One region of the Cellvibrio sp. pealriver genome, then DNA from elsewhere that is predicted to be linked to it. Evidence: predicted binding sites of a transcription regulator. Region 1 holds the regulator's gene; each other region holds the start of a gene.
The links. The regulator sigma-54, encoded in region 1, starts transcription at its own class of promoters, with help from an activator protein. The targets are predictions, from matches to a motif close to TGGCACANNNNTTGCNNT.

Region 1 (10,280 bases):
CCAAATTCATAATCGGAGCCAATTCCATCGCACCGTAAAGTTTGATGATGTCAGTTTGACGACCTTGGGATGCGTAATATTGTTTGGCGATATTCACATACTTGGTAGCAACACGAATACGACCAGCCGGCAGGGATTCGCCCTTCACGCCAGCGGTCATTAATTTGCAGCGTGCGATATTTAAATCGAGCGGTTCGTACAACCCTTCAGCACCGTTTTCCATCAAGGTGTCTTTTCCGGAAATGCCCATATCGGCTGCACCAAATTGCACGTAGGTGGGAACATCTGCACCGCGCAACAATAAAAAACGCACATTGGGCTGGGTAGTTTCAAATACCAGCTTGCGGCTTTTTTCCATATCTTCAAGCGGGCGAATATCCGCTGCCGCCAGCAGTGGTAATGTCTCTTCCAGAATGCGCCCTTTGGTGAGCGCGATGGTCAGGGTTTGACTCATGGGTTTTACCTTTTTTATACCTTTGCGCTTATGAACCCTTAACACGGCGCACACTGGCACCGAGGCTTTGGAATTTCTGTTCGATAGCTTCGTAACCGCGATCGATGTGGTAAATGCGGTCGATCAGGGTCTCACCATCCGCCACCAAACCGGCAATCACCAGACTTGCGGAGGCGCGCAAGTCAGATGCCATTACGGGTGCCGCTTTTAAACGCTCAACACCCGTAACAATCGCCGTGTTGTGTTCAAGCTCGATATGCGCACCCATACGATTCAATTCGGCAACCTGCACTAAACGGTTTTCAAAAATTGTCTCGGTAATATGGCTCACACCTTCTGCAACAGCGTTCATCGCCATAAATTGCGATTGCATATCGGTTGGGAATGCCGGGTAAGGCGCAGTTTTCAAGCTGACCGCTTTCGGGCGCTTGCCGTGCATGTCCAGCGCGATCCAGTCATCACCAGTGGTGATATCCGCGCCCGCTTCCTGCAACTTCAATAACACGGCTTCAAGAATGTCGGCGCGGGTATTGGTCAATTTAATCTTGCCACGAGTCGCTGCAGCGGCAACCAGATAGGTACCGGTTTCGATACGGTCAGGCATCACGCTGTATTCACAACCGTGCAATTTATCAACGCCATAAACTGTCAGGGTCGATGTGCCTATGCCTTCGATTTTCGCGCCCATAGCAACCAGCATATTGGCAAGATCAACAATCTCGGGTTCGCGTGCCGCGTTTTCCAATACGGTTTTGCCTTCAGCTAACACTGCCGCCATCAGCAGGTTTTCAGTGCCGCCAACGGTGACCATATCCATCAGGAAATGACAGCCTTTCAAACGGCCATCGGAGCGAGCGCGGATATAACCACCATCGATTTCGATAGTCGCCCCCATGGCCTCAAGGCCGCGCAAATGAATATCCACCGGGCGCGAACCAATTGCACAGCCACCCGGGAAAGACACATTGGCTTCGCCGTAGCGCGCAAGCAATGGCCCAAGCACCAGAATCGATGCGCGCATGGTTTTTACCAGCTCGTAAGACGCGGTGTAGGAGTTGATGGTATTGGGGTCCACAATCACCACATGCTCGCCCTGAATCTCAATTGTGAGGCCGAGGGTGCGCAGCAACTGCACCATGGTAGTCATATCTTTCAAGTGCGGAACATTGCTCAAGCGCACTTCGGAATCGGCCAAAATTGTCGCCGCCAACAGCGGCAAACCTGCATTTTTGGAACCGGAAATTCGCAGCTCGCCCGTCAGTGGACCGCTACTGTTAATCAAAAACTTATCCATACAACCCTGAAAACAAAGAAGAGAAAAAAGAGACCTGAGCCAACCAATGCCGACTCCAAGCCGTAGACGTTACTGCTGTTGTTGCTGCTGTTGCCACTGCTCGGGCGTGAAGGATTTGATGTAATCCACCGCGTGGATGCTGCGGTCAGCAAATTGCGCACTCAAAGTGGACAACACCAACTGCTGCTTTTTAACAGGGGTCAAACCGGCAAATGCAGGGCTTACGACCACCAGACCTACATGATCACCCATGACATCGACCGATTTGACATCGCAATCCGGGATTTGGCTTTCAATCAGCGCTTTGATTTGTTCAGCTTGCATAGAATTACTCGATTAAGAAGGGCTGTGATCAGAAATGAGGCGCGAAGTTTACCGGAATGTCGCTAATATCGCATCCAAAAATCAGCCTCCATAAAGCAAAACCCCCGGCACAGGCCGGGGGTTTTGTCGATTTGACAGTCGCAAATGCGGTTATGCATCAACCAACCAATTGGCGATCACTTTATCAATATCGCCATTGTATTTTTTAAGGCTCGCCTTGAATTGACCACTGAACGACTGACCCAGGTTTACGCCATTGAGCACTACATTGATCAATTTCCACTCGCCTGATTTTTCCTTGCGCATGGTGTAGTTCAACTTGTGGGTCGTGCCATCGGTCGACACTTCTTGCTTGACCACTTGGCGATTAGGGTTGCTGTCATCCACCCCTGCAATCACAACCTTGCTGTCGGCATAACCCAAAACACCCTTACCAAGCGATTTGACCATGCCATCTTTGAAGACTTTTTGGAATTGTTCACGTTGTGCCGGAGTAGCTTGTTTATACGCCTTGCCCATCACAGAAGCAGCAATAAACGGAAAGTTCACTACACCATCAAGCGCCCCCTCCACTTGTTTGAAATACGCATCGTCCGCTGTATTGGACGCTTTTTTGGCTTTAACCAAGCCAAACAATTCTTGCGCGACCGATTCCACAATGACCTTTGGCGATTCAGTTGCAGGTACTTGAGCCATGACATTAGCCGCAAACAACACAGATAACCCGAGTACAACACCAGACAATTTGGTGAGCAGATATTTCATCGTAAAACCTTCCATTAATTGAAACAGAACGATTAAGCCGTATGGCGTTAAACCAACACTCAGACAACGCTAATTCCTTATGGTGCCATTCTTTATGCGATGTTTATGATCGTGGCGAGTTATTAAGCCGGAGGCGTAGCGAGCAGATTTGCGGCGCGAACTATAGCATCCAGCGCATGACAGGGATAAGTCGCCACAGGAAAAAAGACGTAAACTTCCCTCGCCTTGTTTTTCTTGAAAGTTATAATGCAAGGCCATAAATGCCTTGGGTGAACAATGATCATCACATTGGCTCACCATTTTGGAACCGGTTTTGGAACCTCGTCATGACACATGATTATGTAAGCTCGGCATTGCGTACCATCAGTTTGGAGGCAGAGGCAGTTACTGCACTCGCCGCGCGGATCGATGGTCAATTTACCGCCGCCTGTGAACTTATCTTGAACTGTGCTGGCAGAGTAATTGTCACCGGCATGGGCAAATCCGGCCATATTGGCAAAAAAATCGCCGCTACTCTGGCGAGCACTGGAACCCCATCGTTTTTTGTCCACCCAGGCGAAGCCAGCCACGGCGATCTCGGAATGATCACCAAAAACGACATAGTGCTTGCGATCTCTTACTCCGGCACTTCCAGTGAAGTCGTTACTTTGTTGCCACTACTGAAACGTGCCGGTGTCAAAATCATTAGCATGACCGCCAATCCGCAATCGACTCTGGGCGAAGTGGCTGAAGTCAATCTGGATATCAGCGTTTTACATGAGGCGTGCCCTCTGGACTTGGCACCAACATCCAGTACAACTGCCACGCTGGTCATGGGGGATGCACTGGCAATCGCATTGCTGGAAGCGCGCGGTTTTACTGCAGAAGATTTTGCCTTCTCTCATCCCGGCGGCGCACTGGGGCGCAAATTGTTGTTGCGTGTCGCGGATGTCATGCACACTGGCGACGATATTCCCCGTGTGTTTGCGCACACCCCCATGCTGGACGCATTGATGGTCATGTCGGACAAAGGTTTTGGCATGACGACAGTGATGGAAGGTAATGATTTGCTCGGTATTTTCACCGATGGTGATTTGCGCCGTAGTATCGACAAAGGTGTTGATATCCGCACTGCAACAGTGGGTGAATTGATGAACACTAACCCCAAAATGCTGCGCGACAACACGCTGGCTGCAGAAGCGCTGGCGTTAATGGAGCAAGCAAAAATTAACGTTTTACTCATTACCGACGAACAAAAAAAACTTGTCGGTGTCGTAAAAATCAATGACCTGCTGCGTGCAGGCATTATTTGATTGACCCAGCCAATCATTGCACTTGGACACGCCTGAATGAACCCCGATTTTTGTACCCAAACCGAATTACATGAACGCGCTGCGCGCATCAAACTGTTGCTGCTGGATGTGGACGGAGTACTCACCGACGGGCGTCTTTACTTCGGCAACCAAGGGGAAGAATTCAAATCGTTCAGCACACTGGATGGACAGGGCATCAAAGCACTGCAAAAAACCGGCGTTAAAGTCGGCATTATTACTGGCCGCACCAGCAATCTGGTCGCCCGCCGCGCAAGCGATCTGGGGATAACGATATTGGTGCAAGGGCGCGAGGACAAATGGGAGGCACTACAAGACATTTTGCAGGAGCATCCTGTAGCGCTTGAGCAGATCGCGTTTATGGGAGATGACTGGCCAGACTTGGCCGTTATGACCCGCGCGGGTCTCGCACTGACAGTGGCAAATGCCCACTCCAGCGTGGTTGAGCGCGCCCATTGGCAAAGCCGGGAACGCGGCGGCGAAGGTGCCGTGCGTGCAGCCTGTGACCTCATCATGAAGGCGCAAGGTACATTCGATACCGCACTTGCACCTTATCTGGCAGATGCATCCCTATGAGCCTGTTAACCCGCGCGTATCGTGTACATCAATATGTACCCGGTCCCTGGATACTGGCTTTTGTACTGGTGATCTGCTTTTTTGCATTTTCACTGCGCCAAAAAGAAGAGCTGGTTGGATATGAATATGACCCAAGCAGCTTTCCCAACATCTACATGAAAGAAGTGGAAACACGCGAATTTGATAACACCGGCAAGCTTCACTACCAGCTATCAACGCCACAGGTAACCCATTTTCAACTGCAACAAGAGGGTGCATCGGCTCAGGATTACACATTGATTGAGCAGCCCATGATGATGTTTTACGACACAGACACCAAAGCGCCATGGCAAGTTACCGCCAATACCGGGCGCAGTGAGGCAAACGGCGAATTGATCCGCCTGCTCGATAACGTGCTCATCCAACAGCAAACGCCCACCCAGGGCTTGATACAAATCACCACCAGTGAGCTGCAAGTGCGCGCCAGTGAACAATTCGCGGAAACCGACAAAGCTGTTAAGATGCGCAGCGCCAAAGGTCAGATAGATGCACTAGGTATGGATGCCGACCTGGCGCAAAGTCGGCTTCAGTTAAGATCCCAGGTTAAGGCAGTTTATGATCCCCGCTAAATTACGCTATTGGTTATCTCCTTTGACGCTCATGTTGGCGGCAATAATGTCCCCAACCACAAGCCTCGCATTACCCAGCGACAAAAACGAAACCATCCGCGGCTCTGCTGATAACCTCACGGTAGACCAGAAGAACGGAGTGGCGACCTACACTGGCTCGGTCAAAATCCAGCAAGGGTCACTTATCATTTCCGCCGATTCTATTGTGATTCACACCAATCCCGACAGCAGCGTCGAAAAGATGATTGCAACAGGCAATCCGGCACGCTTTCAGCAACAACCGGAAAAAGACCAAGGCATAGTGACTGCCGCCGCCAAGCAAATTACCTACACCCCCAGCAATGAACATCTGGTACTGATTGAAGATGCCTCTGTTGAGCAAAACGGTGCGGTAATGAGCGGCCCACACATTGATTACGATTTAGTCAAAGAAGTAATGAAAGCCGCAGGTAACAACAACAGTAGCGGCGGTGAGGGGCAGCGCATCGAAATTGTGATCCCACCCAAAGCCGGAAAAGCCGAGGATGCGCAGTAATGCCCAGTTTGCACGCACGCCATCTCGCCAAAAGCTACAAAAAACGCAAAGTGGTTATTGATGTATCCATCACGGTGGAAAGTGGCAGCATCGTCGGATTGCTTGGCCCCAACGGCGCAGGAAAAACCACCTGTTTTTATATGATCGCTGGTTTGGTGCCTGCCGATAACGGCACCGTATTGATTGACGAGCGAGATATAACCCAACTGCCCATTCATGGACGCGCCCGTGCAGGTATTGGCTATCTCCCGCAAGAGGCGTCTATTTTCCGTAAGCTGAGCGTGGCGGATAACATCATGGCAATTCTTGAGACCCGTAAGGATCTCAACCGCCAGCAGCGTGATGAAAAACTGGAATCACTGCTCAACGAATTTCATATCACCCATATCCGCGATAGCCTGGGTATGGCCCTCTCCGGCGGTGAGCGCCGCCGCGTGGAGATTGCCCGCGCACTGGCGACAGATCCGCAATTTATCCTGCTCGATGAACCTTTCGCCGGTGTTGATCCTATTTCGGTCAATGACATCAAAGAGATTGTCCGTCACTTGAAAGACCGTGGGATTGGCGTACTGATTACCGACCACAATGTGCGCGAAACACTGGATATCTGCGAAACAGCTTATATCGTCAGTGAAGGGCACATCATCGCCGAAGGTGATGCTGAAACTGTGCTGAGCAATAACAAAGTGCGCGAAGTGTATCTGGGCGAGCATTTCCGCCTCTAAACCCTACTTTCAGACGGGATTTCCGGTGTTACAAACTGCCCATTCCCTGCGCGTTTAGTCACACACAAACAACTTGACAAGTAACATTCTTTATACATTAGGCATAAAGCTTGCTTAAGCTTGTTGCTTGAGGCGCAAACCCTGACTAAACTCCACGTATACCGATGTTTTTCATCCTGCGTTTAAGGGTTTGTCGTCCGTACAATGAAGCAATCTCTCCAGCTCAAACTCGGCCAACAGCTGACCATGACCCCACAGTTGCAACAGGCAATCCGCTTGTTACAACTATCAACTCTGGATCTGCAACAGGAGATCCAGGAAGCGCTCGATTCCAACCCCATGTTGGAGGTTGAGGATAGCTTCGATTCTCCCACGCAAAACAGTGACTACGAAGGCAGCGAACAAGACAAAGCGGATTATGACCGCCAGCTGGAAATTGCAGCAGAAAGCGGTACCGATAACAGCGCAGAGTTTACTGCCAGCGACAATTTCTCCGCGAGCACCGATAACTACGCTGATAGTTACAACAACGACAATAACTACAATGAAAGCGATAGTTTTGGTGAAAGCGACACTTTCAGGGAAAGTGAATCCATAGGCGATACCGATGTTTATGGTGAAGGGGAAAGTTTTAGCGCCGATAGCGGTGACTGGAGCGACTCTATTCCCAGCGACCTTCCCGTGGATACAAGCTGGGATGATGTCTATCAAGCCTCATCCAGCAGCAGCTCCAGCAATTACGACAACGAAGATAGCGACTTTGAAAGCCGCCGTGCTGCCACTGACTCCCTCTACGATCATTTGATGTGGCAACTTAACCTGACCCCTATGTCAGACAGGGATCGCATTCTGGCTATGGCCATCATCGATGCAGTGGAGCCCAGCGGCATGCTCTCCATCAGTATCGAGGAAATCTTTGAAGGGATGGGTAGCGATCTCGATGACCTGGAACTGGACGAAGTTGTTGCCGTACAAAAACTCTTGCAACAATTTGACCCATGTGGTGTGTGCAGCCAGAACCTGTCCGAATGCCTGTTGGTACAACTGCAGCAGTTTGATCCAAAAACGCCATTGCTTGATTCGGCAAAATTAATCGTCAAACAATATTTGCCGGTGCTAGGCAGCCGCGACTACCGGCAATTGATGCGCCGCACCAAGCTAAAGGAAGCTGAGTTAAGTCAGGCGATTGCCCTGATCCAGAGTTTGAATCCGCGTCCGGGCGATATTATTGCCAGTGGCGACACCGAATATGTTGTGCCCGATGTATTTGTAGAAAAACGCGATGGCCGCTGGATTGTGGAGCTGAATCCGGATATTGCGCCGCGTTTGCGTATCAATGCTGATTACGCCTCTATGGTAAAGCGTGCCGACTCCAGCAGCGACAACACCTTCCTCAAAGACAATTTACAGGAAGCCCGTTGGTTCCTGAAAAGTTTGCAAAGCCGCAACGAGACCTTACTCAAGGTGGCAAGTTGTATTGTTGAAAAACAGCGTGGCTTTCTGGATTACGGTCCTGAGGCGATGAAACCGCTGGTGTTGCACGATATTGCTGAAATTGTAGAAATGCACGAGTCCACTATTTCACGTGTCACCACACAAAAATACATGCATACCCCGCAGGGTATTTTTGAGCTGAAATACTTTTTCTCCAGCCATGTCAGTACCGACAGCGGCGGAGAATGTTCTTCAACAGCAATCCGCGCCATCATCAAAAAACTGGTCAGCGCGGAAAATCCAAAAAAACCGTTGAGTGATAGCAAAATTACCGACTTGCTCGCCGAGCAAGGTATACAAGTCGCGCGCCGTACTATTGCCAAATATCGCGAATCGCTCAACATTCCACCATCGAATGAGCGCAAAACAATTTAACCTGATGCAGATGATCACATTGGGAACTTACTGAAAAGTTTCAGGTACATTTAATAGTTCGGACAAAAAATTCATGGATGTAATGCGAGGTTACCTAACCGTAACCGTTTTGTTTCTAGCGAGAGGAAGTATCTATGCAAATAAATATCAGCGGTCATCACGTAGAAGTTACCGATTCAATGAGAGATTACGTTTCCAGCAAACTGGAGCGCTTGAGCAACCATCATGACCGCATTACGAGTACCCATGTCATACTCTCGGTAGATAAACTGATCCAAAAAGCAGAGGCCACTATTCATGTCAGTGGTAAAGATTTATTCGCCGATGCAACTCATGAAGATTTATATGCTGCCATCGATGCCTTGGCCGACAAGCTCGATCGCCAATTAATTAAACACAAAGAGAAAATGCGCAGCCATCGCTAGGGCGATGCGTGCACTGACGTTAACCATATGATGCGCACTGGTTGCTTTGGCACCAGTCGCCATCGATCAGGGAGATGCCCAGCATCACTTTTTTATGCAAATCCAATCCCTCATCAGCCCCGGCCGCACACTCTGCGGCGTAGACGGTGGCAGTAAAAAACGCGCGCTGGAGTTACTTGCCAACACCATCGCCCAAGACATTCCCGATATCGATGCTGACGAATTGTTCCGCCGGTTAATTGGACGCGAGCGACTTGGCTCCACAGGTATTGGTCACGGGATCGCCATTCCACATTGTCGTGTTGAAAACTGTAGCGGCACAGTGGGCGCATTGATCACCCTTGCCGATCCTATCGACTTTGATGCAATCGACTCCCAACCTGTCGATATTCTATTTGCCATGCTGGTGCCGGAAGATGCGCACAGCGAACATCTGCAAACCCTCGCAGCACTGGCAGCAGCACTGAATAATGCGGATTACCGCCAGCGTTTGCGCGCCGCATCCAGCAATGAAGCGCTCTTCCAAGCAGCCTTAATGACGTAAGCGGGTTCAATATGCATCTGGTAATTGTCAGCGGCCTTTCAGGTTCAGGCAAAAGTACAGCACTCCATGTTCTTGAGGATGTGGGGTTTAACTGTATCGACAACCTTCCCGTCAGCCTGCTACCTGCGCTCGTTGCGCAAATCCAGATTCACAAAGATGACCAACATCGCTTTGCGATTGGCATAGATGTGCGCAATGCCTGGCAGGACTTGGCCATGTTCCCGCAGATGATCAGCACTCTGAAGGAAGCACACCTGCCCTTTCGCACACTTTTCCTGGATTCACAGCCATCGGTATTGATCCAACGCTTCAGTGAAACCCGGCGCAAGCATCCACTGTCTGACAAACACACCAGTTTGGCAGAGGCAATTAATGCCGAGCAGCAATTATTGGAGCCCATCCGCGATTGTGCGGATCAGGTGATCGACACCAGTCATTTAAACCTTCACGAATTGCGCGATCTGGTCAAAGAACGAGTCGTTGGTCGTAGCGAATCCACCATGGCAATTTTGTTTGAATCCTTCGGTTTCAAACACGGTGTGCCAGTAAACGCCGACCTGGTATTTGATGCACGCTGCCTGCCCAATCCGCATTGGAAACCGACTTTGCGGCCACAAACCGGGCAAGATCCTGACGTTATTGAATTTTTGGAGGAGCAGGTAACCGTTAAGGAGATGTATGAAGACATCGAACATTACCTGACGCGCTGGTTACCGCGCTATCAATCCAATAACCGCAGCTACATTACGATTGCGATTGGCTGTACCGGCGGGCAGCACCGCTCGGTTTATCTGGCAGAGCGACTGCAAAAGCATTTCGACAAAAGCTTCCACGATGTACAAGTGCGTCAT
Region 2 (10,280 bases), 1.4 Mb from region 1:
TGGAATGGACTAATCATGAATGCCCTTATGTTGTTAAGCACTACGACAAAAGTGGAAATATTCCCACCATGCAAAAATCAGCAACCGCCAATGGCGATATTGTATGGCTACAAGTAATTTCATCCGCTCCCGGTAAACAGGGCAATGTAGATGGCGCAACAGCAATAAGTTTGAATGAGAAGCGTGGCGCAAAACCAACCAATACCATCCTTGACGCTGAGGGTACTATTGGTAAATTGTACGGTGCCCAAACCAGCCCGCACTTTTTTATTATCAATGCTGAAGGTACTCTGGTTTACAAAGGCGGTGTAGATAGTATTAAAACCGCTGATCCAGCCGATATTCCCAAAGCAATTCCCTATGTAAAACAAGCCTTGGAAGCGCTTAGTGCAGGTGAGCCTATCAAACATGCCACCACCGCTCCTTACGGTTGCAGCATTAAATATGCAAGCTAATCACTATGCATTCTATATTGTCACTGTAGGCCGCAACTGCGGCCTATTTTTTTTGTTGCCGTAAAAGCTGCCACCACAGATCCCAACACGATTTTACTTTTCTTGACAGTGGTAAATACCCATTTTAAAGATTTATTTTACATGTATCTTTAAAAGATGCAAAATAAATGAATCTTTAGTCTGATATGAATCAAATCATCGTGAAAGACCATCTTTATGCCTTTAACATCGGGGTAATAGGGTTATATAAATGTTGCGAATGATGAAAATGTTGGATGTCAGTTATTGCCACAGGTACTGAGAGAAAAATCGTGATCAAAACATTATTTGCTTATCCGTTCCGACTATTTTTTTTACTGGTTGGGCTTTATGGTTTTGCTATTGTGCTTGCTTGGGTGGCATTCCTATTCGGAGGCTTGGGCCTGCCCGTGGGCTGGTCGCCACTGCATTGGCATAGCCATGAGATGCTTTTTGGGTTTACAACCGCCGCAATTGCGGGATTCATTCTCACCGCTATTTGCAATTGGACAGGTGCACCGCCAGTGCAGGGCAAGATGTTGTTGCTGTTGGTTGTTGCTTGGGTATCCGGGCGGATCGCGATGTGGTTGTCCAGTTATTTACCGCTGCCTTTGGTCGCCGTTTTGGACATGCTGTTTTTATTGGCCTTGGCCGCGCTGGTGTTGCAGATATTGATCCGCCATGGCAATCGCCGCAATGTGCCGTTGGGCGGGATGATTTTATTGCTTGCGGTGGCCAATCTGCTCATGCATATCGGATTTAACACGGGTGTGACAGCTTGGCTACAGCATGGCCAAATGCTGGCGATGGGATTGCTCACGTTAATGATGGTAGTGATCGGTGGTCGTATTATTCCGCTGTTTACCGGCAATTGGTTTCGCAATCATGGAGTGCCCGTAACCGTTATTGTGCGTCCGGTGTTGGATCGCGCGGCTATTGTGATAACAGTATTGTTGATTCCGGTGGAATGGATTGCTGCCTCATGGTTAACCGGCATATTGGCACTGGTGGCGGCAGCGCTCAACGGATGGCGTTTGTGTGGTTGGAAAGGGTGGCATACCTGGCGTGAGCCCTTGGTATGGGTGCTACACCTTGGCTACACCTGGATCGTAGTTGCGCTCTTGCTTAAAGGGTTAAGCGCATTTGAGTGGGTTGTTCCGGCGAGTTGGCAACATGCACTTGGGGCCGGTGCGATGGGAACATTAATTTTGGGCGTAATGACCCGTGTTGCCCTTGGGCACACTGGTCGCACCCTTACACTGCCCGAATTAGGATGGCTAATATACGCTGGTATTACCCTTGCGGCTGTGTTCCGTGTTGGCGCTGCGCTGGGGTGTTTTGATTATCAATTAGGTGTGATGATCGCAGCAGCTGGTTGGTGTTTTGCATTCAGTTTATTTGTGATCCTCTACTGGCCTATTTTAAGTCGCCCGAGAGTAGATGGCCGTCCGGGTTAATGACAAGTTTACGGGAATAAAAAATACATGCGCATTACCAGTTATACCGACTATTCATTGCGCGCACTGATTTACGTTGCGCTTAAAGGTGAAGAAATTTCTACAATCCGCGAAATCGCGGAGCGCTACAACATTTCAAAAAGCCATTTAATGAAAGTGGTACAAGAGCTGAACAGTAAAGGTTATTTGCAAGCGGTACGTGGTAAAAATGGCGGTCTGCGTTTAAATGGTCAGCCTAAAGATATTAATCTTGGTAAATTGGTGCGCGATATTGAAGAAGATTTTGCATTGGTGGAATGCTTTAATGGCGATGGATGTAATCTATCGCCCGCGTGTCGATTAAAAGGAATATTGCATAAAGCATTGGATGCATTTTTTGTAGTGCTTGATGACTATACTCTGGCCGATTTACTGCCTGCATCGTCCCGTCGTGAGTTGATCCGTATTTTGGATATTGCGCTGTAGAAGTGCCAGTCATGCCGACACTTCTGTTGTGTATCTGATCAAATAATATGTATTCGATCAATTGTGGCATTACTGTAACGTCAGGCTGCCTTGCATGATGGCGTTATGGCCGGGGTAAGAGCAAAAGAAAGTATAGGGTACGCCTGCACTGAGTTTACTGACGGGAAAGATCACTGATGTTGTTTCTCCTCCACCAATCAGCGGAGTTGATGCAATTACCCGTGCATCTCCTGGTTTTAAATAGTTGTTATCCAGTCCTGCGGCCATACCTTCGGAAGCGATCGCTTGTTTATCGTCGGTTTTGCTCAAAACCCAATTATGTCCCATCACATTTTTAGGCAATTTACCTGCGTGAGTTAAGGTGACGGTAAATTCTTTGCAGCTTGCATTCACTGTGATTGCTTTAGTGTCATATTGCATTGCATCTGTTGAGGTGATGGCCACGCTGCATTCATTTGCCATTGCTCCACTGGCAATCGTGGAAAGTAAAAATACTAAGAGCGATTTTGATTTCATTGGATAGTCTCCGGTCGGTTTATATAAAATTTATATCCATGCAGCAGTATTTGTGTGCATGAATATTTCTCATCAATAATCAATAAAAAAATCAGTAAATCAATCAATAAATTACTCAATAGCACGAACTAATTGACGGGTTTCCCTAATTGCTTCAACGCATTAAGGCGGATGATGTAACTGATTTTGAAAAATGTGGGAAAAATAATCAGGCCAACGTGCAAGATTGCTTGGGTGGGAATGGTGAGTATGAGGTTTGATCCGTAAGTAACGTATACAATCAATAATGATAGGCTCAGAGTGGCGGCCATTGTGCAGTGTGCATAGTTCAACATCGCTTTTGGATTCATAAACTAACCTCTTGTTGTCATACCTTTTCGATCATATTAATTTCTAAAGACGATCCAAATACTGATTTGCTTGCCGCATAAAATCATCAATTACTGTTGCGGCTGATTTGATTTTCCTGACATTTGCGCAGCCTTGGCCTGCGTAAAGCGCCATAGAGGCGAGATCGCCTGTTGCGCCTTTAAGCGGTGAATCAGTAGAGAATGGATAAATTGCTGCACCATCCTGTTCGCCAATAGCGCGATCAGGAAAATGTTTGTAATCGTGGTAAGGATTTTCAGTGATGGCATTTTTTAGCACGCGGACTGCAGCTTTGATGGGCCAATTACGATGAAAGTCATAACAGAGCAGGGTGTCGGCCGCTTTTGCGCGGATAATTTTTTCTTTGTGAAAATCATGCGCGTTGGATTCTTCGGTGGCTAAAAAAAGTGTGCCACAACTTACGCCCTGTGCACCTAAAGCGAGTGCCGCTACAAGGCCTTTTCCTGTGGTGATTCCGCCCGATGCAACAACAGGCACAGGGCTCAGTGCGCTTATTTCCGGCAATAAGCCAAACAGTGAAGTATCGCCACGCACATGGCCGCCCGCTTCAACGCCCTGCGCAATTAAAACACTGGCGCCAGCTTCAAGTGCTAATTCGGCATCTTTTTTACTACCCACCTGATGTATTACCGTTATGCCGTTATCAATACAGCGACGGACGATGTCTTTATTAACATCCCAAAAAAATACGAGGTAACGTACGCCCAGACTTATGCATTCGGTAATTTGGCGATCCAATAATTCTGTAGGTGTAGCGGCGGGAATCAAATTGATCGCGAAGTGTTTTTTGCTAAGTGAACGATAGCGGTGAACTTCTTCGCGGATAAATTCCGGCTGTTCGCGCACCATTCCCAAACAGCCAAATCCACCAGCATTGCTCACAGCAGCTGCTAGTTTATGCCGTGCGACGCCTCCCATGCCTGCGCAGAGGATAGGGTATTTGCAGCCTAATAAATCGGTGAGTGGTGTATATAAAGCGGGGTGATACATAGGTGTCAGATAGTTTCTATGGCATTGGTTTTATCTTATTGGCTATCAACAACATTGAATAATGAATTTAAATGCACTTTAATATCAAAAAAATTGGTATTAAATCGATGGATATTGAACTAGCAAAAACATTTCTGGATATCGCGCGTTCCGGTAGCTTTATTGCAACGGCGGAGCGGCTGCATGTCACCCAAACAACGGTGACGGCGCGCATTAAAAATTTGGAGGCGCAACTTGGTTGCCAATTATTTGTGCGTAACCGCGCTGGCGCATCCCTTACACCGGAAGGCGAGCGTTTTGTCAGTTACGCGATGCAGATTGTCCAGTTGTGGGGAAAAGCAAAGTTTGATGTGCCCTTACCAGAGGCCAAAACTGAATCCATTTCCGTTGGTGGGGAGTTGGCTTTGTGGAATCCGCTGCTGCTGAATTGGATATCCGATTTGCGTTCCAGTTACGGTGCTCTGGCTATTCAAGTCGAGACGGGTGAAGCCAGTTCGCTAATTAGTCGTGTCAGTCACGGTGTGCTGGATGTTGCGTTGGTGTACCGCCCTGAATATCTACCGGGACTAAAAATCGAATTATTATTGGAAGAAAAGTTAGTGATGGTGTCAGCCGCCATACCTGAACCTTATATTTACGTTGATTGGGGGCCTGTATATGAGCAGCAACACGATTCTGCATTCCCTGGCAAACGCCGCGCAGAACTGTCGATTGATTTTGGTTTGTTAGCGCTAGAGTATTTATTGCAGCGTTCCGGTACGGGCTATTTTCGTGCGCGAGTGGTGCAGCGTTACATTGAAGAAGATAAGTTGTTTTTGGTCCCCAACGCCCCTGAATTTATTTACCCAATTTATGCAATCTATCGCGATAGCGATACATCCGAAACAGTTCATAAAGCGATTGAAAACTTGCGTGCGATTTCCCGGCAAAAAATTGTATGGCGATAACAGTTCTAAATCACATTACATAAGTACCAATTTTCAGCTCACACTCCATTGCATCATTGCGGTGCGGTTTTCTGTAAAAGTTGCACTGAACAAATCAGTATGCGCACCATAGAGCAGAGATAATCCCCTGAAAATGGGAGGAAATGTTTATTTTTAGCAGATTGATTTATAACGCCATGGTGTTCTTATATTGAATTTTCGTGGCATATTTTTTGCCGTCCATGTTAATGCTAGTGATCGTCATCTCATGCCTTACATTCATTTTGTCTCATTACATGGAGATTGGTTATGTCAAAACATTTGAGTGTTGTTTCCGCTGCTTTATGTTCGTGTTTGGCTTTATCTGCGCAAGCAGGCCCCATCCCGTACCCCGACGTTGGTTTTGAAGCGACTGAAAATTCGTTTGTCGCTGCTTCGGATGGTGATATTACGGCGTATTTTTTTGCCACCAGTGCAAGTTATGTCAGCAGGATTGGTTTGTGGATTAATGGAATATCAACGGGTATTTATGGGCTGCAAAACGATACCTCGGTTTACGGTGATTCTCTTGTGTTGGGCACTGCAAATGCAGGCGATGCCTTGATGTTTGAATTGCAGGTATTAAGCACCAGCTCGTCTTGGTATTCAGTTGCCTGGTTTAATTCCGATTCAAAAAATCACGCCTATGCCACTGATTTTGGCGGCGATAGTTTGATTCCTGTGGGAACCTATGTTGGTTTTGAGGATTTACCAAAGCTGGGTGATTTTGATTACAACGATCATCAATTTGTGTTTACGAATATCGGCACAAGTGTTCCTGAGCCTTGGTCAATTGCGTTGTTTGGTTTGGGTATTGCTGCGCTTGGTTTTGCACGTAAGCGAGCCCGTTAGTAGAAATCATTTTCGGGTCGGTAAGGCAAATAAAAAGCCCCTGAAAAAAGGGGCTTTTTATGTTTACGTTAGGCTTTGTAAAAAACGTTATAAAACCTGTTGGGTTTGAGCATGTTATCGCGCAATGTCCAAACTTGCTGCAGGTAAGTTGTCGGATGTTGCGGTCAGTTTAATGCCTGCTAATGAATCACCAATTTCAATCAGCGCACTGGCGATACCATTGCTGGTGACTACTTCTGCAGGGCTTATCAAGGTTGCGCTGCCAGTGAGCGAGAAATTGACCGGTACGTTATTACTGCGCAGTGGATCTCCATCGCTATCCACTAGTTGCGCATACACAAACACCACATCTTTCACACCGGCTTGCGGCGCTTTGCCACTGGTATCCACTGACATGCGCAAGCGCGCAGCTTCACCTGGGGTAACGACCTTGTATTCAGCAGCGGCTTTGCCATCGATATAACCAATCGCTTTGAGCTCACCTGCGGCAAATTTATCTACCTTGAAAGTAAACGGCGGATGCTTGAGATTTTTGCTGTTGTTGTTTTGGTCTGGTGTTTGTTTGGCGATAATTTTTCCGTTGAGGATTAATTCCACTTCATCGGTGTTGCTGAATACGCGCACATCCAGTGATGAATGCTCGTTCCATTCGCTCGCGATAAATACCATAGGGCCAGAGGCAAATTTGTCGGAGACTTCATTGGCATCGCGCTGGCTTTGATAAAAGTAGTAGCTGTATTTTGGCAAGCGGTCGATACTCATAATGCCCGAGCTTTCCAGATCTGGTGCATAACCGCGGTTGTAATCAAACATCACCCAATAGCCATCGGCAAAAGCGGGCGTATTAAAATTATCGTTGTGCGCTTCCTGAATATTGGATGCTTGTTGCAACAAACGCTTTTCACCGTCGCTCAATAATTGGCGGCTACTTCTGTCTGCCTGTAATAAATCGGCCCACGCGGTTTGGTTCAAACCTGCATTCATCGCATAGTATTCCCAATCGCCATATTCACTGACGATATAAGGTTTATTCGGCTCTTGGTAATGCTCCAGGCGATGCTGGCGCGCCTGTAAATAAATATCGTAACCGTATTCCTGCCAACCGGCAGACATTGATCCCGGATATTCTTCGTGAACAATGTTGGTTAATGAATCGATAAAAGGTTCTGTCATCCAGGATTCGTTGAGTGAACACTCCCATGCCATGACCGATGCATGGTTGCGGTCGCGGCGGATCAGGTCGCGGCAGGTTTGTTGGATCTGTGCCTGAAATGCAGGGTCTTCAGAAAAATATTGCCAACCTAAAATAGAATCCAGCAATACCAGTCCCAATTCATCGGCTGCAGCCATAAAGGCAGGGGAGTGCGGGTAGTGCGATAGACGCACATAATCAAAGCCTGCCGATTTTATTTTCACCGCATCGCGGTAATCGGCTGCATCAGAGGTTGCATAACCTACATAAGGATATTCCTGATGGCGGTTCACGCCGCGCAAAAATGTTTTTTCACCGTTAATCAATAATTGACCTTCAACCCATTTGAATTCACGGATACCGATGCGTGTGGTTTTTTCATCCACCAGTGAATCGCCTTCATAAACGCGCGTCACTAATTGATATAGGTTGGGAGTTTTGGGTGACCACAGACGCGGTTGTGTTACCGGTAATTCAATAATATTTTCCTGATCGGATTTTCCGGTAATAGAAAGCAGTGGGCTGGTTTGATCTGCGACTACTTTTTCGCCATCCATCAAGCGCTGTACTACACGGAATTTTTTAGGGTCATAGTGAGCGTTATAAACGTGAGTCTGAATTCTCACCATCGCTTGTTCTTTGCTGACTTGCGGATAGGTAACAAAAATACCACCGCTGGCTTTTTTACCGGCGGCGACCGCATCGGTGATATGCAAATCGTTATTGATCTGCAATTGTACCGAGCGATAAATTCCGCCGTAGGTATTGAAGTCCAGATCTTTTAATGGCTTTGGCCCGGTAATGGGGTTATCGCGGTTATCCAGTCTTACCATCAACTCGTTTGGAGAATCCCATTTTAATTTTTCGGTGAGATTGACCGTAAAAGGTAAATAGCCGCCAACATGGGTGGTGAGTTTTTCACCGTTAAGCCATACCTCGGCAACATTCATTGCCGCTTCAAATTTCAGTGCGATTTGTTTTTCTTTCCAGGCGGCTTCCGGCGTGATGACTTTTTTGTACCAGGCATCGCCCTGGAATTGTTCATTCACAACAAGCGGTTCAATTTTAGGTGTGTGAGGAATTTGTATGGTTTGCCAATCTTGATGTTGTTGGGCGGTGGCTAAATCCAATGCGTTTTCACTGCGGAAAAATTGCCAGCCGGTATTGTAAGGTTGGTCATTGGCTGCAATCGCTGCAAGGCGAGGATCGGGTGTGGGGGAACAGGCTGTTATGAATCCGCACAGTGCCAAACCCATTAACCCGGTTCGCAGACGATGGAGCGGAGGCAGGTTTTTCCCCAATAATTTTTTTAGTATGTTGTTCATATGGCTCTCACTTGTCGATCTTGGTATGTGTGTCTTTTATTTGTAGTTTGTAGAGAAAAACAAAAACGCTGGCAGTGCATTATTGCGTTTTGCTGCGTCGAAAAAGCTGGCATTTTCCCAGTGCGAGCCTTTGCCCCATAAAGTGGTGCAACGGGTACTGACCCATGCTGGCTCCCAGTATATAACTCCTGAGCCACCGGCGGTTTTAACCAATTGGGTCAATGCTACCAGATACAGCACCTGGCCTTTAGGTGTCGCAGGAAAGTCAGGTTGTACCGCTTGCTTGCCCAATACATTGCTGGCTTTGTCAAAATTCTCCAACGTCCAGGGGTAGGCGGTTTCGACAATCATAACCTCTTTGCCGTAAATGCCTTTTAATTTTTTAATCGCATCGGGTAATTGGGGCAGGGTGTAAGTAGACCACTGTGGGTAATACGAGAGCCCGATAATATCAAAATCAGTTACGCCATTTTCACTGGCTTGTTTAAACCACCAGAGTGCATTTTCCGGTTGGGCGATATGCAAAATAATCCGGATATTTTTTCCGTTTGCCAGACTGTAATCGCGCACGGCTTTTATGCCACTGTTTAACAAGGTGGCGTTGCGCTGCCAATCCGGAATGCCGTGAACAATACTGGCTTCCTGCTGCAATATTTCAATATTGGTTTCGTTGCCTACCTGCACCATATCGGGCAGCAGATTTTGTTTATCCAAGGCTGATAGTGTTTCAGTCGTGTAATCGTAGAGCGCTTTGGCTAATTCGTTGGTGTCGGTGATATGCGCCCAGGCTTTTGGGATAAATTGTTTTTCCGGATCTGTCCAAGTGTCTGAGTAATGAAAATCCAGCAAGGTTTTCATGTTGTTATTTTTGGCGCGTTGCAGCGTTTTGCTGACATCGTCCAAGTTTGAATACTTTGTCCATTGTGCGTTATGCCATAAGCGGACGCGCACAAGGTTGGCTCCTTTAGTGGCAAAGAGTGTAAATGGATCTACTTTTTTATTTTTATCCCGATACACCGCACCGCAATCTTCCATTTCATTAACGTAGGATAAATCAGCACCGACATAGAAGGGTTGCGCTGCCCAATTAGACGCAGGGATGAGCGCAAAAATAAACAGGAATTTTGTTAGCCAGTTTTTCATATACATACTTTTTTATTAGGGATAGTTTCGCAGAGGCCAGAATGTTCCCGTATTAAAAAGACGGCTGCCGAAGCAGCCGTAAACTAAGGGTTCATTCATGACAAAACAAAAAAGCAGAAACCAATGCTTACAACTTCCAGGTGAAATCCAGCAAATAACTGCGGCCATAATCATCAAAACGTTTCAGGTTGCCTGAATCATTATTTTGCGTCAGACGCAGTGGTTCGTTGGTGAGGTTAAACACCTGAAAACGCACGTTGTAATGTTCATTGATTTCATACGCGAGGCTCAGGCCAACACCTAATTCTGCATCCAGCGTGGTCAGGTCATAGCTGTCCCAGCTGAACGCACTGGTGTAAGCCGAGTGGTATTTCCACCCCAAGCGCGCATCAATACCGTAGTTGCTGTACCACAAATCCAGCGTTGCGGTATCCCTTGCCAGACCGGCCATAGGTAATGGGTTATCTGAAGGCGCGAATTCATAAATATTGGATTCGGCAAACGCGTAGTTG
Region 3 (10,280 bases), 640 kb from region 1:
CGCTTTGTGCGAATCATAAAGCGTTACCAACTCATCATCTTGCAAAAACGGAACTGCGTAAGCAAGAGATGCAAAGTCATTGATGACATGCAGAGTTTTCATTCCCAATTGATCGCGTAAGCCATCAATGGAGAATTTCCAATTCAAATTGGTCATTGCCGCTTGGCCATTTTCAATTGGGCCGGCGATAGCGAGGCAGCCATAAACGGGAACATCTATGCCGAACTCCACGCAACAGGCTTTGATCATGGTTGCCATATCGGCATAGTTGGCGCATTTAAGGGTAATTTGGCGTTCAGCAGTGTAATTAATCTTGCCGTTTGCGCGATTCTTTTCGGTATCGAATTCAACCAGACCGAAGCGGCCGTTAGTGCCTCCAATATCAGCTACCAGTAACAGGCTCATGCGACTCCTCAACTTCTTTTAGTAGAAGATTAAATAGTTATAGGTGATGTGTTTGTGTAGTGGTTAAGCGCGGGAGGATACCATAATCCTGAAGTGCGGAAATTCACTTTTCCCTGTATACATTGAAAAATAGCTGACCAATTTGTTGTTATCCAAGATTAGTGCTTTTTTGGTGCGAATACCCATGGTGAAACTTAATAAGTCGGATAAATCGACTCTTTGGGAAAGGGGTTTATTGTTAAATTGACAGCGCTGTCATTTTGGTGATAATGTATAGTCATTTTAATCATTTGTTCCTTTTTGGAGGTTGCGAGCGTGCAATGGCCTGGTGTCACTAGCAGAGTAAAAAAAGATCCTATTCTTGAGGGAAAAATAAGTGATTTTCTCAAGCAGATGAGCCTCGAAGAAAAAATAGGGCAGATGATTCAGCCGGAGATTCGTCATCTTACACCTCAGGATGTAAAGGACTATCACATAGGTTCTGTTTTAAATGGCGGCGGTTCCGTACCTAATGGTAATCGTTATTCGAAAGCAGCGGATTGGCTTGCGATTGCCGATGCGTATTACGAAGCCTCAATGGATACAAGTGATGGAAAACTGGCAATCCCGATTATGTGGGGTACTGATGCGGTGCATGGTGTCGGCAATATAGTCGGAGCAACTTTGTTTCCCCATAACATCGCGTTGGGTGCTGCGCGCAATCCAGAATTGATAAAGGAAATTGGGCGTATTACGGCAACCGAGATTGCTGTCACTGGATTGGATTGGGATTTTTCTCCGACGGTTGCTGTTGCTCGCGATGATCGCTGGGGACGCACCTATGAGTCTTATTCGGAAGATCCTGATCTGGTTCGTGAGTATGCCGGCAAGATGGTAGAAGGGCTTCAAGGTGATGCCCAAGACGCAGATTTTTTGTCGAATTATCGAGTGCTTTCGACGGCTAAACACTTTATTGCAGATGGTGGTACTCATAATGGTATTGATCGCGGTAATTGCGTTGATGATGAGGAAACTTTATATCGCATTCACGCCGCGGGGTATTACAGTGCAATTGAAGCCGGTGTTCAAAGCGTGATGGCATCGTTCAATAGCTGGCATGGCGATCACATGCACGGTCATCACTATCTATTGACCGAGGTTTTGAAGGAGCAAATGGGGTTTGATGGTCTGGTAGTCGGTGATTGGAATGGGCACGGTTTTGTTGCTGGCGCGACAGTGCTGGATTGTCCGCAAGCCATCAATGCCGGGTTGGATATTTTTATGATTCCCGATCCGCAGTGGAAACAGCTATACCACAACACCCTTGAGCAAGCTCGCACGGGCGTTATTCCAATGAGCCGTATCGACGATGCTGTCAGTCGGATTTTGCGTGTGAAATTGCGCGCAAATCTATGGGAAAAAGGCCTTCCATCAAATCGCGCGCTTGCAGGAAAGGATGAGCTGCTGGGGGCTAAAGAGCATAGGGTTGTAGCGCGTCAGGCTGTGCGTGAATCCATTGTTCTATTAAAAAATAAGAAGAATATATTGCCTCTATCCCCTCGTGTGCATGTGTTAGTTGCTGGTGATGGTGCCGATAATATCAGCAAGCAAACAGGTGGATGGTCTGTTAACTGGCAGGGTACCGGAAATACGATGGATGATTTCCCTGGCGCGACCACCTTGTGGTCGGGAATCCAACAAGCAGTGACCTCTGCGGGCGGTAATGCAACGCTTAGTGTTGATGGCACGTTTACTGAAAAACCCGATGTGGCGATTGTGATATTTGGCGAAGATCCTTATGCGGAAATGCAGGGGGATATTCAGCATCAATTGCTAAAAGCGGGTGATACCAGCGATCTTGCATTATTGAAGCAGCTAAAAGAGCAGGGGATACCTGTTGTCGCATTATTTATAACGGGGCGCCCCATGTGGATTAACCGTGAGCTGAATGCCGTTGATGCTCTGGCCGTTATTTGGCAGCCAGGTACGGAGGGTGCAGGTGTTGCTGATGTGATTTTTAAAACCCGGGAAGAAAAAATTAACTATCCAATAACGGGGCGCTTGGCTTTTTCCTGGCCCAAATCGCCGGATCAAGGGCCATTGAATATTGGTGATGACAACTATGATCCCCTTTTTGCTTATGGATTTGGTTTGCGCTACGGCGATGTTGATGCACTGCAAGATGATCTGCCGGAAGAGGGTATTGCTCTAGAGTCGGGCTCAGTGGTGTTGGAGCTATTCAATCGTCGCCCCCTGGGGGCTTACAGCGTAATACTGGAAGGCAAAAATAACGATCGTGCTACTCTCAATGGCAATATTGCCCGTGTATCGACTCTTGAAGTTACCTGTGTTGATCGCGATGTGCAGGAAGATGCGCGCCGTGCGGTATGGAATGGAGAAGGTGAGGGTTTGGTCGCATTATCAACGCCAAATCGACAGGTGTTAAGTGATTATTATGAGTCCAGATCTTCTCTGGTTTTTGATATCAAAGTTGATGTGGCACCTGCCAATAATGCATGGGTACGTATTGGTTGTGGTCCTTCGTGTTATTCCCAGGTTGAAATTTCAAAAGAGCTGTCAGCTATAGTCGGGACTGGCTGGCGCACGCTAATAGTTGATTTGCAGTGTTATCCGGATGCGGGCACTGATTTTGGCTTGAAGCGCACGCCTCGGGAATTATTTGCATTAATTCTGGAGCCATTTGCGCTGGTATCGAATGGCAAAATGGATATTTCATTCTCTCAGGTGCGTATTGAAAAAGAGTTGGCACAAGATGCGAGTGTTCGCATCCAATAGTGTTGGGCATCGAATTGTAGTCTATCAGCCGCACAAACCTTGTGCGGCTTTTTTATGTCTTGTAATTGCTACTGAGCGTTTTTTCACATGACTGTGTCATGTTTTTGTGCAAATGCAAAAAGCGTGGTGCAATTTAACGCCCTGGCATGGGGCAATATTAATTTTATTTTTGATTATAAATGGCGCGCAAAAGTCTTGCGTGTCCCTGTAAAGGTGCGTTCATAAAAAATCCTATTTTCTTTTCCGAATTTTTATAACTTTCCTATCTGCTTGATTAGCAATGAATTATTTCCCTGCAAATGGTTTAAAAAATCAATTGGCATAAGCGTTGCTCTAGTGTTCTTCAGTCATCTCTGCATCGTCGGCACAAATTTACAAAATTCTTTTTTAGTGCACGATGATAAACAAATTTAATAAATTCTAAATTTGTTTAAAAAATGTTGATGATCGACCAAGCACACATCAATGAAAATTTATTGGGGAAGTTTCTATGAAAAAAAATGCGATCCATCTTCTTTCCGCAGTCACATCGTTAGCTTGTCTGGTCCCTGCTGTGTCAGCAAAAACATTTACAGAGTCGATGCAGCAAGGAAGTGTGGTAAAGGTAAATTTTCGCACTCGCTATGAAGATGTCAGTGAAGATGGTCTAAAGGATTCTGATGCGTTGACGACTCGTTCGCGTTTGTCATATCAGTCTGGTGCATGGAATGGCTTTGGTTTTTCAGCAGAATTTGATGACGTAACAGAATTAACAAATAAGGTCGATTATCGAACTGCGCCTGCAGGTGATCCCAATAATCCCGGTACTGCAGTTATTGCTGACCCTGAAGGAACTGAAGTTAATCAGGCGTTTATTTCCTACACTACATTTAACAATCAAATTAAATATGGTCGTCAGCGTTTGGTTCTTGATAATGCCCGCTTTGTCGGAAATGTGGGGTGGAGGCAAAATGAGCAGACCTATGACGGAATATCCTTCACCAATAAAACAATTCGCTACACAAATGTTACTTACGCATATATTAAAAATGTAAATCGTATTTTTGGTGAAAATAATGTGAGCCAGGGGGATCACAATCATGATAGTCATGTATTGAACCTGAGTTACACAGGTTTTGAAGCAGGAAAGTTAATTGCTTACGCTTATTTGCTTGATGTGGAAAATCCAATTGCAGCAAAAGGGTTAAGCAACGATACGTTTGGTGTGCGCTGGCAGAGTGCGACCGATGGCATGTTTGCATATAATCTCGAATATGCGAAGCAAAAAGATGCGGGTGTAGCAGGTGCATTTGATGCGGATTATTTCCTTGCTGAAGGTGTGCTCAGTATTTCTCGGTTTGTCTTTACATTGGGCTATGAAGTGCTGGGATCCGATGAAGGTAAGTACGGCTTTGCAACACCGCTGGCAACTCTCCATGCTTTCCAGGGATGGGCTGATAAGTTCTTGAATACACCGGTCGCAGGTATTGAGGATAAGTATCTAAATGTGGGCATGAGTGCTGCTGGAGCCCAATTTTTGGTGAGTTATCATCAGTTTGATTCTGATGAGGGTGATCTTGATTATGGTAATGAAATTGATTTCAGTGTCAGCAAAAAAATCGGTTCTGTTGTGTTGACAGCAAAATACGCTGACTTCTCAATGGGGGATGTTGCGTCATTTAAAGACACTAGTAAATTCTGGTTTATGGCAGACTGGAATTTTTAAACCAGACTGTAATTTCCAATATTATTCGTGTCCAGTCCTGAAATAAGTTGACACTGATTTATCCAAACGCCCGATGCACCTCATCGGGCGTTTTGTATTCTAGGGATAGATGCGGACGACGTTCGTTGTAGATCCGAATCGACTCGGCCACCATCACTTTTGCTTCTGCAAGATCCCTGGGTTTCCTTATCAAAAACTCACTTTTCAAAATACCATTCACACGCTCTGCCAGCGCATTTTGATAGCAGTCGTAACCATCCGTCATCGAACAATGAACACCGTATTGATAATGCAATTTCTGGTATTGCGCTGAACAATACTGAATACCCCGATCTGAATGGTGGATGAGCTCATCACCACTGCGTCGCTGCTGTAGTGCTTGTTTATACGCACCGATTACTGACTCAGCCTTCAGATTGTCATGGACGCAATGCCCCACAATCTTGCGAGAATAGGCATCGGTCACCAAACTCAAATAGGCCTCGCCCTGATGCACGGGTAAATAGGTAATGTCAGCCACCCAAACATGTTCTGGTCGTTGCGGAATCACTTGATGTTCACCAGGCTTCAGAAGATTGGGATGTTTGCGAAAGCGATGATGGCTGTGCGTTGTTTTGTGATAAGCCCGCTTGGTGGGAACCAGCAGGCGATGTTCGCGCAGCAAAGCAAACAGTCGATCTCGCCCCACAACCAATGCGGATTGTTGTAACAAGCGCTGTAGTTTGCGCGTTCCGATGCAGGGTTGTAATGCACGTTCACGCTGCACCGCATCAAGGAGTATCTGCGTGTGCACTTCTCGTTGTCGCACCCGCTTACATTGTTGATACCAGGCTTGCCGACTGATGCCGAGTAGCTGGCAACCACGGACAACGGATAAACCCGCTAACGTTTTCGTTTGGATGATGTTCCGTGCGGCTTTTTTACCACGCTGACTCCATAGTCGCGCTTGAGTACATCAACCACCGCTTCGAAAAAATCCGCTTTTTGTTGGGTTAGAGCGAGCTGCTGTTCCAGTTCTTTGATGCGCTGTTCTGGCGTTTGAGGGCGAGGATTATCGGACATGAGGAGGCCTTTTGCTGGTAAACCTAATGACCAATCCAGTTGACCATGCTTGCGCAGCCAACACAAGACTGTAGATCTGCCTTGTATACCGTAGCGAGACTGGGCTTGTTTATAAGTCATCTCTCCTTTTTCGATTTGATCGACAAGAGCCAATTTAAAGGCGAGAGAGTAATCACGCTGGGTGCGTTTAATAACGGGATTCATAACACTTTCCTCAGTAGAGAGTAGAAAAGTGTCAACTTTATTCAGGACGAGTCATCGCAATAAAAAAGGCCGCAAATTTGCGGCCTTTTTTATTGCTCAAAAGCATAACTATTTTTTAGGGTAGTCACGCTTTGGACTACCAGTGTATTGCTGGCGGGGGCGGCCAATTTTATAGGCACCACTGACCATCTCGTTCCAATGAGAGTACCAACCAACAGCACGTCCCAACGCAAAAATTACTGTGAACATTTCTGTTGGGATACCAATGGCTTTCATGATGATCCCGGAATAGAAATCAACGTTCGGGTAGAGCTTCTTGGAAATAAAATAGGGATCTTCCAATGCAATTTGCTCAAGGCGTTTTGCAATCGCAAGCAAAGGTTCGTTTTCCAGTCCCAGCTCTGACAATACTTCGTCGCAGGTTTGTTTCATTACCTTTGCGCGTGGGTCAAAGTTTTTATAAACGCGATGCCCAAATCCCATCAAGCGGAAACCAGAAGTTTTATCTTTGGCGCGTGCAACGCATGCTTCAATATTGTCAACTGTGCCAATTTCTTCCAGCATCTCCAATACGGCTTCATTAGCGCCGCCATGGGCTGGGCCCCACAATGTTGAAATTCCAGCTGCAATTGCTGCAAAAGGATTGGTTCCAGATGAGCCTGACAGGCGCACGGTGGAGGTCGATGCATTTTGTTCGTGATCGGCGTGCAGGATAAAAATCCTATCCATTGCTTTGGCGATCGTTTTGCTCACATTGGATGGTTTTCCAGCTGTGCCGAATGTCATATTCAGGAAGTTTTCGGCGTAATCAAGACCGGCGTCTGGCGCAACAAACTCTTCACCCTTACGGTGTTTATATACCATCGCAGAAAGTGTGGCGATTTGGCCAATCAAGCGATAAGCGGTCACTTTGCGGCTATCAGCATTGGTGATATCGATTTCATCGTTGTACACCGCAGCCAGTGCTGCGACAGCGCTGCACAGGATCGCCATCGGATGAGATTCGCGCTTGAAGCTTTTAATGATGGCGGCGATAGAGGGGTCTACGATTGAGTGCTTTTTAACTTCAGTAGTGAATTCTTCTTTTTGCGCGGGGGTTGGCAGTTCGCCATTCAGGAGGAGGTAGCAGGTTTCGATATAGTCAGAGGATACAGCAAGTTGTTCAATCGGATAACCGCGGTGGAGTAACACACCTTCATCGCCATCAATAAACGTAATTTTGGATTCGCATGAGGCGGTGGACATAAAGCCCGGGTCAAACGTGAAAAAGCCATTCTTGGTAATGCTGGTAACGTCGATAACATCAGGGCCGATAGTGCTTGAATAAATAGGCAATTCAATCGTCGTATCAATGCCATCAATCTTGAGATGTGCTTTCTTGTCAGTCATTACTGACTCCTGTGCTTACTGATTGGACTTAAGGCTTGAGAGAAGCATGTTTCGCTCTGCTCATCGAATAAAACTGTAGACAGTTTGTTTTGGCCAGCCTCTTTGAGTGAGAAGCCATCACGGGTCTGCTTTCTACATGTGTGGCGTTATGGGCCGGCTACTTTTTATGGACTAGTCAGCTATGTGTGGTTTGCTGACGCTGCCGTTAGCGAGCCGCATTATAGATGACTTGTTTGTTAAGGCGAAAGTTTTTGGCGTATCTACGTGGCAAATTCTTTTGTCTTCATCAGGATTTTCAGGGTCGCGCAAATGAGGTTGTTATCAGTGCCTGGAAAATACATTTAACCCCTTGCACTTCGCTGGGGCGCGCCTACAAAAATGCGCACATTGAGTGCGTTTTCATAAAAATATTTTATTAAAATCAGTGTGTTGCGTAAAAGTTTCGTTAAAAATCCAAAAGCGTTTTCATGCTTATAAATATGAAGGTTTTGATTCGGGTTTTTGTTTGTGTTTCAAGAGGTCAGTCTCTATAATGCTGCGCGACTTGCAGGGCGTGTTTCGTTTGGTGTCACTGATGAGTGATAAAAAATGAAGCGCTTATTCTTAAACCTGCCCGCGACGGGCAACCAGGTGAGATAGACCGTGAACAAGAAAAGACCTGTCAACCTCGATATATCTACGATAAAACTTCCCATCACTGCTTACGTTTCCATTCTTCATCGTATCTCTGGCATTTTTCTCTTTGCAGGCGTTGCTTTCCTTTTGTGGATGCTTGATGCCAGCCTGGATTCGCAAGAAGGCTTCAATAGTATTCGCGATCTTGGTGCCAATCCAGTTTGCCAGGCTATTTTATGGGTGGTTTTAGCGGCATTGGCTTACCACACTGCAATGGGGATTCGTCATTTAATTATGGATTTTGGCATTGGTGAGTCACTGAAAGGCGGTCAAATGGGTGCGAAGCTTGCGCTGGCAGTGGCCATTGTTTTGATCGTTTTGGCGGGGGTTTGGGTATGGTAACTTCAGTAACCAGTTTCGGACGCAGCGGCCTTTATGATTGGTTGATTCAGCGCGTCGGCGGAGCCGTGATGGCGGCTTACACTATTTTTATCGTGGCATATCTTGTCCTGAATCCTGAGTTGACTTATGAGCAGTGGCAATCACTCTATGCTCAACTATGGATGCGCGTATTTTCCCTCGTAACATTGCTTTCCTTTATTTCACATGCATGGATCGGCTTGTGGGCAGTGCTTACAGACTATTTAACTACCCGCCTGTTAGGCTCCAAAGCGACTTTCCTGCGTATATTCGCCCAGATAGTGTTGGGTGCAGTCGCAGTCACCTATCTTGTTTGGGGTGTTCAGGTAATTTGGGGAATTAACTAATGTCTACTATACGCACTATTTCTTTTGACGGTATTGTGATTGGTGGTGGTGGTGCTGGCATGCGTGCAGCATTGCAGCTGGCTCAATCCGGTTACAAAACTGCTGTAATCACTAAAGTATTTCCAACTCGTTCACATACTGTGTCTGCCCAGGGCGGCATCACCTGTGCGATTGCCAGTGCAGATCCAAACGATGATTGGCGTTGGCACATGTATGACACCGTAAAAGGTTCCGATTACATCGGTGACCAGGATGCTATCGAATACATGTGTTCAGTCGGCCCCGAAGCTGTATTTGAATTGGAACACATGGGTTTGCCATTCTCCCGTACGGAAGAAGGTCGTATCTATCAGCGTCCTTTTGGTGGTCAATCCAAAAATTTCGGTGAAGGTGGCCAGGCAGCGCGCACTTGTGCAGCGGCAGACCGCACCGGTCACGCCTTGCTCCATACCCTGTACCAAGGCAACCTGAAAAATAAAACTGTATTCCTTAATGAATGGTTTGCGGTTGATCTGGTCAAGAATGCCGATGGCGCTGTTGTCGGTGTTATCGCGATCAATATTGAAGATGGCGAAACTGTTTACGTAAAAGCCAAGGCAACGGTATTGGCAACGGGTGGTGCAGGCCGCATTTATGCCTCTACCACAAACGCACATATCAATACCGGCGATGGTGTTGGTATGGCATTGCGTGCCGGCTTCCCGGTACAAGACATTGAGATGTGGCAGTTCCATCCAACTGGTATCGCCGGTGCTGGTGTATTGGTCACCGAAGGTTGCCGCGGAGAAGGTGGTTATCTGATCAACTCTGAAGGTGAGCGCTTCATGGAGCGTTACGCTCCCAACGCAAAAGATCTTGCGGGTCGCGATGTAGTTGCACGTTCCATGATTCAGGAAATTATTGCTGGTCGCGGTGTTGGTCCTAATAAAGACCACGTTTTATTGAAGCTTGATCACCTTGGTGAAGAAGTTCTCGAAAGCAAGTTGCCAGGCATTTGTGAGTTATCGCGTACCTTCGCTCACGTTGACCCTGTCTATGCCCCAATTCCAGTGGTTCCAACCTGTCACTACATGATGGGTGGAATTCCGACTAACGTGAATGGCCAAGCACTGACTGTCGATGCAAATGGCAACGATGTTGTCATCGATGGTTTGTTTGCGTGCGGCGAAGTGGCTTGTGTATCTGTTCATGGCGCTAACCGACTCGGTGGTAACTCACTGCTGGATCTTGTGGTGTTTGGTCGCGCGGCGGGTTTGTATATTGAAAAAGCGCTACGTGAAGGTATCGAGCATCGCGATGCAACCCAGGCTGATATTGATAGAGCTATGGGGCGTTTGAATAAGATCAACAGCTCTAGC

Region 2: VC28_RS03985 (PEP-CTERM sorting domain-containing protein) is a predicted target of sigma-54. The motif match lies at 5,440-5,457, and genes of this name have one in related genera.
Region 3: VC28_RS07515 (alginate export family protein) is a predicted target of sigma-54. The motif match lies at 3,498-3,515, and genes of this name have one in related genera.

What each region holds. Positions count from the first base shown of each region.
Region 1 covers NZ_KQ236688.1:2,384,066-2,394,345, forward strand. Annotated here, with positions in the region: gene hisG (ATP phosphoribosyltransferase) at 1-454, opposite strand, end outside; gene murA (UDP-N-acetylglucosamine 1-carboxyvinyltransferase) at 483-1,748, opposite strand; gene VC28_RS10375 (BolA family protein) at 1,818-2,072, opposite strand; gene VC28_RS10380 (MlaC/ttg2D family ABC transporter substrate-binding protein) at 2,223-2,837, opposite strand; gene VC28_RS10385 (KpsF/GutQ family sugar-phosphate isomerase) at 3,164-4,129, shown strand; gene VC28_RS10390 (KdsC family phosphatase) at 4,166-4,723, shown strand; gene lptC (LPS export ABC transporter periplasmic protein LptC) at 4,720-5,331, shown strand; gene lptA (lipopolysaccharide transport periplasmic protein LptA) at 5,378-5,866, shown strand; gene lptB (LPS export ABC transporter ATP-binding protein) at 5,866-6,591, shown strand; gene VC28_RS10410 (RNA polymerase factor sigma-54) at 6,796-8,460, shown strand; gene hpf (ribosome hibernation-promoting factor, HPF/YfiA family) at 8,595-8,885, shown strand; gene ptsN (PTS IIA-like nitrogen regulatory protein PtsN) at 8,980-9,429, shown strand; gene rapZ (RNase adapter RapZ) at 9,441-10,280, shown strand, end outside.
Region 2 covers NZ_KQ236688.1:968,590-978,869, forward strand. Annotated here, with positions in the region: gene VC28_RS03950 (redoxin family protein) at 1-455, shown strand, start outside; gene VC28_RS03955 (NnrS family protein) at 731-1,930, shown strand; gene VC28_RS03960 (Rrf2 family transcriptional regulator) at 1,958-2,395, shown strand; gene azu (azurin) at 2,465-2,911, opposite strand; gene VC28_RS03970 (hypothetical protein) at 3,040-3,261, opposite strand; gene VC28_RS03975 (NAD(P)H-dependent flavin oxidoreductase) at 3,305-4,291, opposite strand; gene VC28_RS03980 (LysR family transcriptional regulator) at 4,363-5,238, shown strand; gene VC28_RS03985 (PEP-CTERM sorting domain-containing protein) at 5,527-6,108, shown strand; gene VC28_RS03990 (glycoside hydrolase family 2 TIM barrel-domain containing protein) at 6,223-8,625, opposite strand; gene VC28_RS03995 (glycoside hydrolase family 53 protein) at 8,662-9,768, opposite strand; gene VC28_RS04000 (TonB-dependent receptor) at 9,896-10,280, opposite strand, start outside.
Region 3 covers NZ_KQ236688.1:1,748,256-1,758,535, reverse strand. Annotated here, with positions in the region: gene glk (glucokinase) at 1-405, opposite strand, end outside; gene VC28_RS07520 (glycoside hydrolase family 3 protein) at 721-3,180, shown strand; gene VC28_RS07515 (alginate export family protein) at 3,671-4,885, shown strand; one part of gene VC28_RS19530 (IS3 family transposase) at 4,944-5,809, opposite strand; one part of gene VC28_RS19530 (IS3 family transposase) at 5,809-6,151, opposite strand; gene VC28_RS07500 (citrate synthase) at 6,260-7,540, opposite strand; gene sdhC (succinate dehydrogenase, cytochrome b556 subunit) at 8,183-8,557, shown strand; gene sdhD (succinate dehydrogenase, hydrophobic membrane anchor protein) at 8,551-8,922, shown strand; gene sdhA (succinate dehydrogenase flavoprotein subunit) at 8,922-10,280, shown strand, end outside.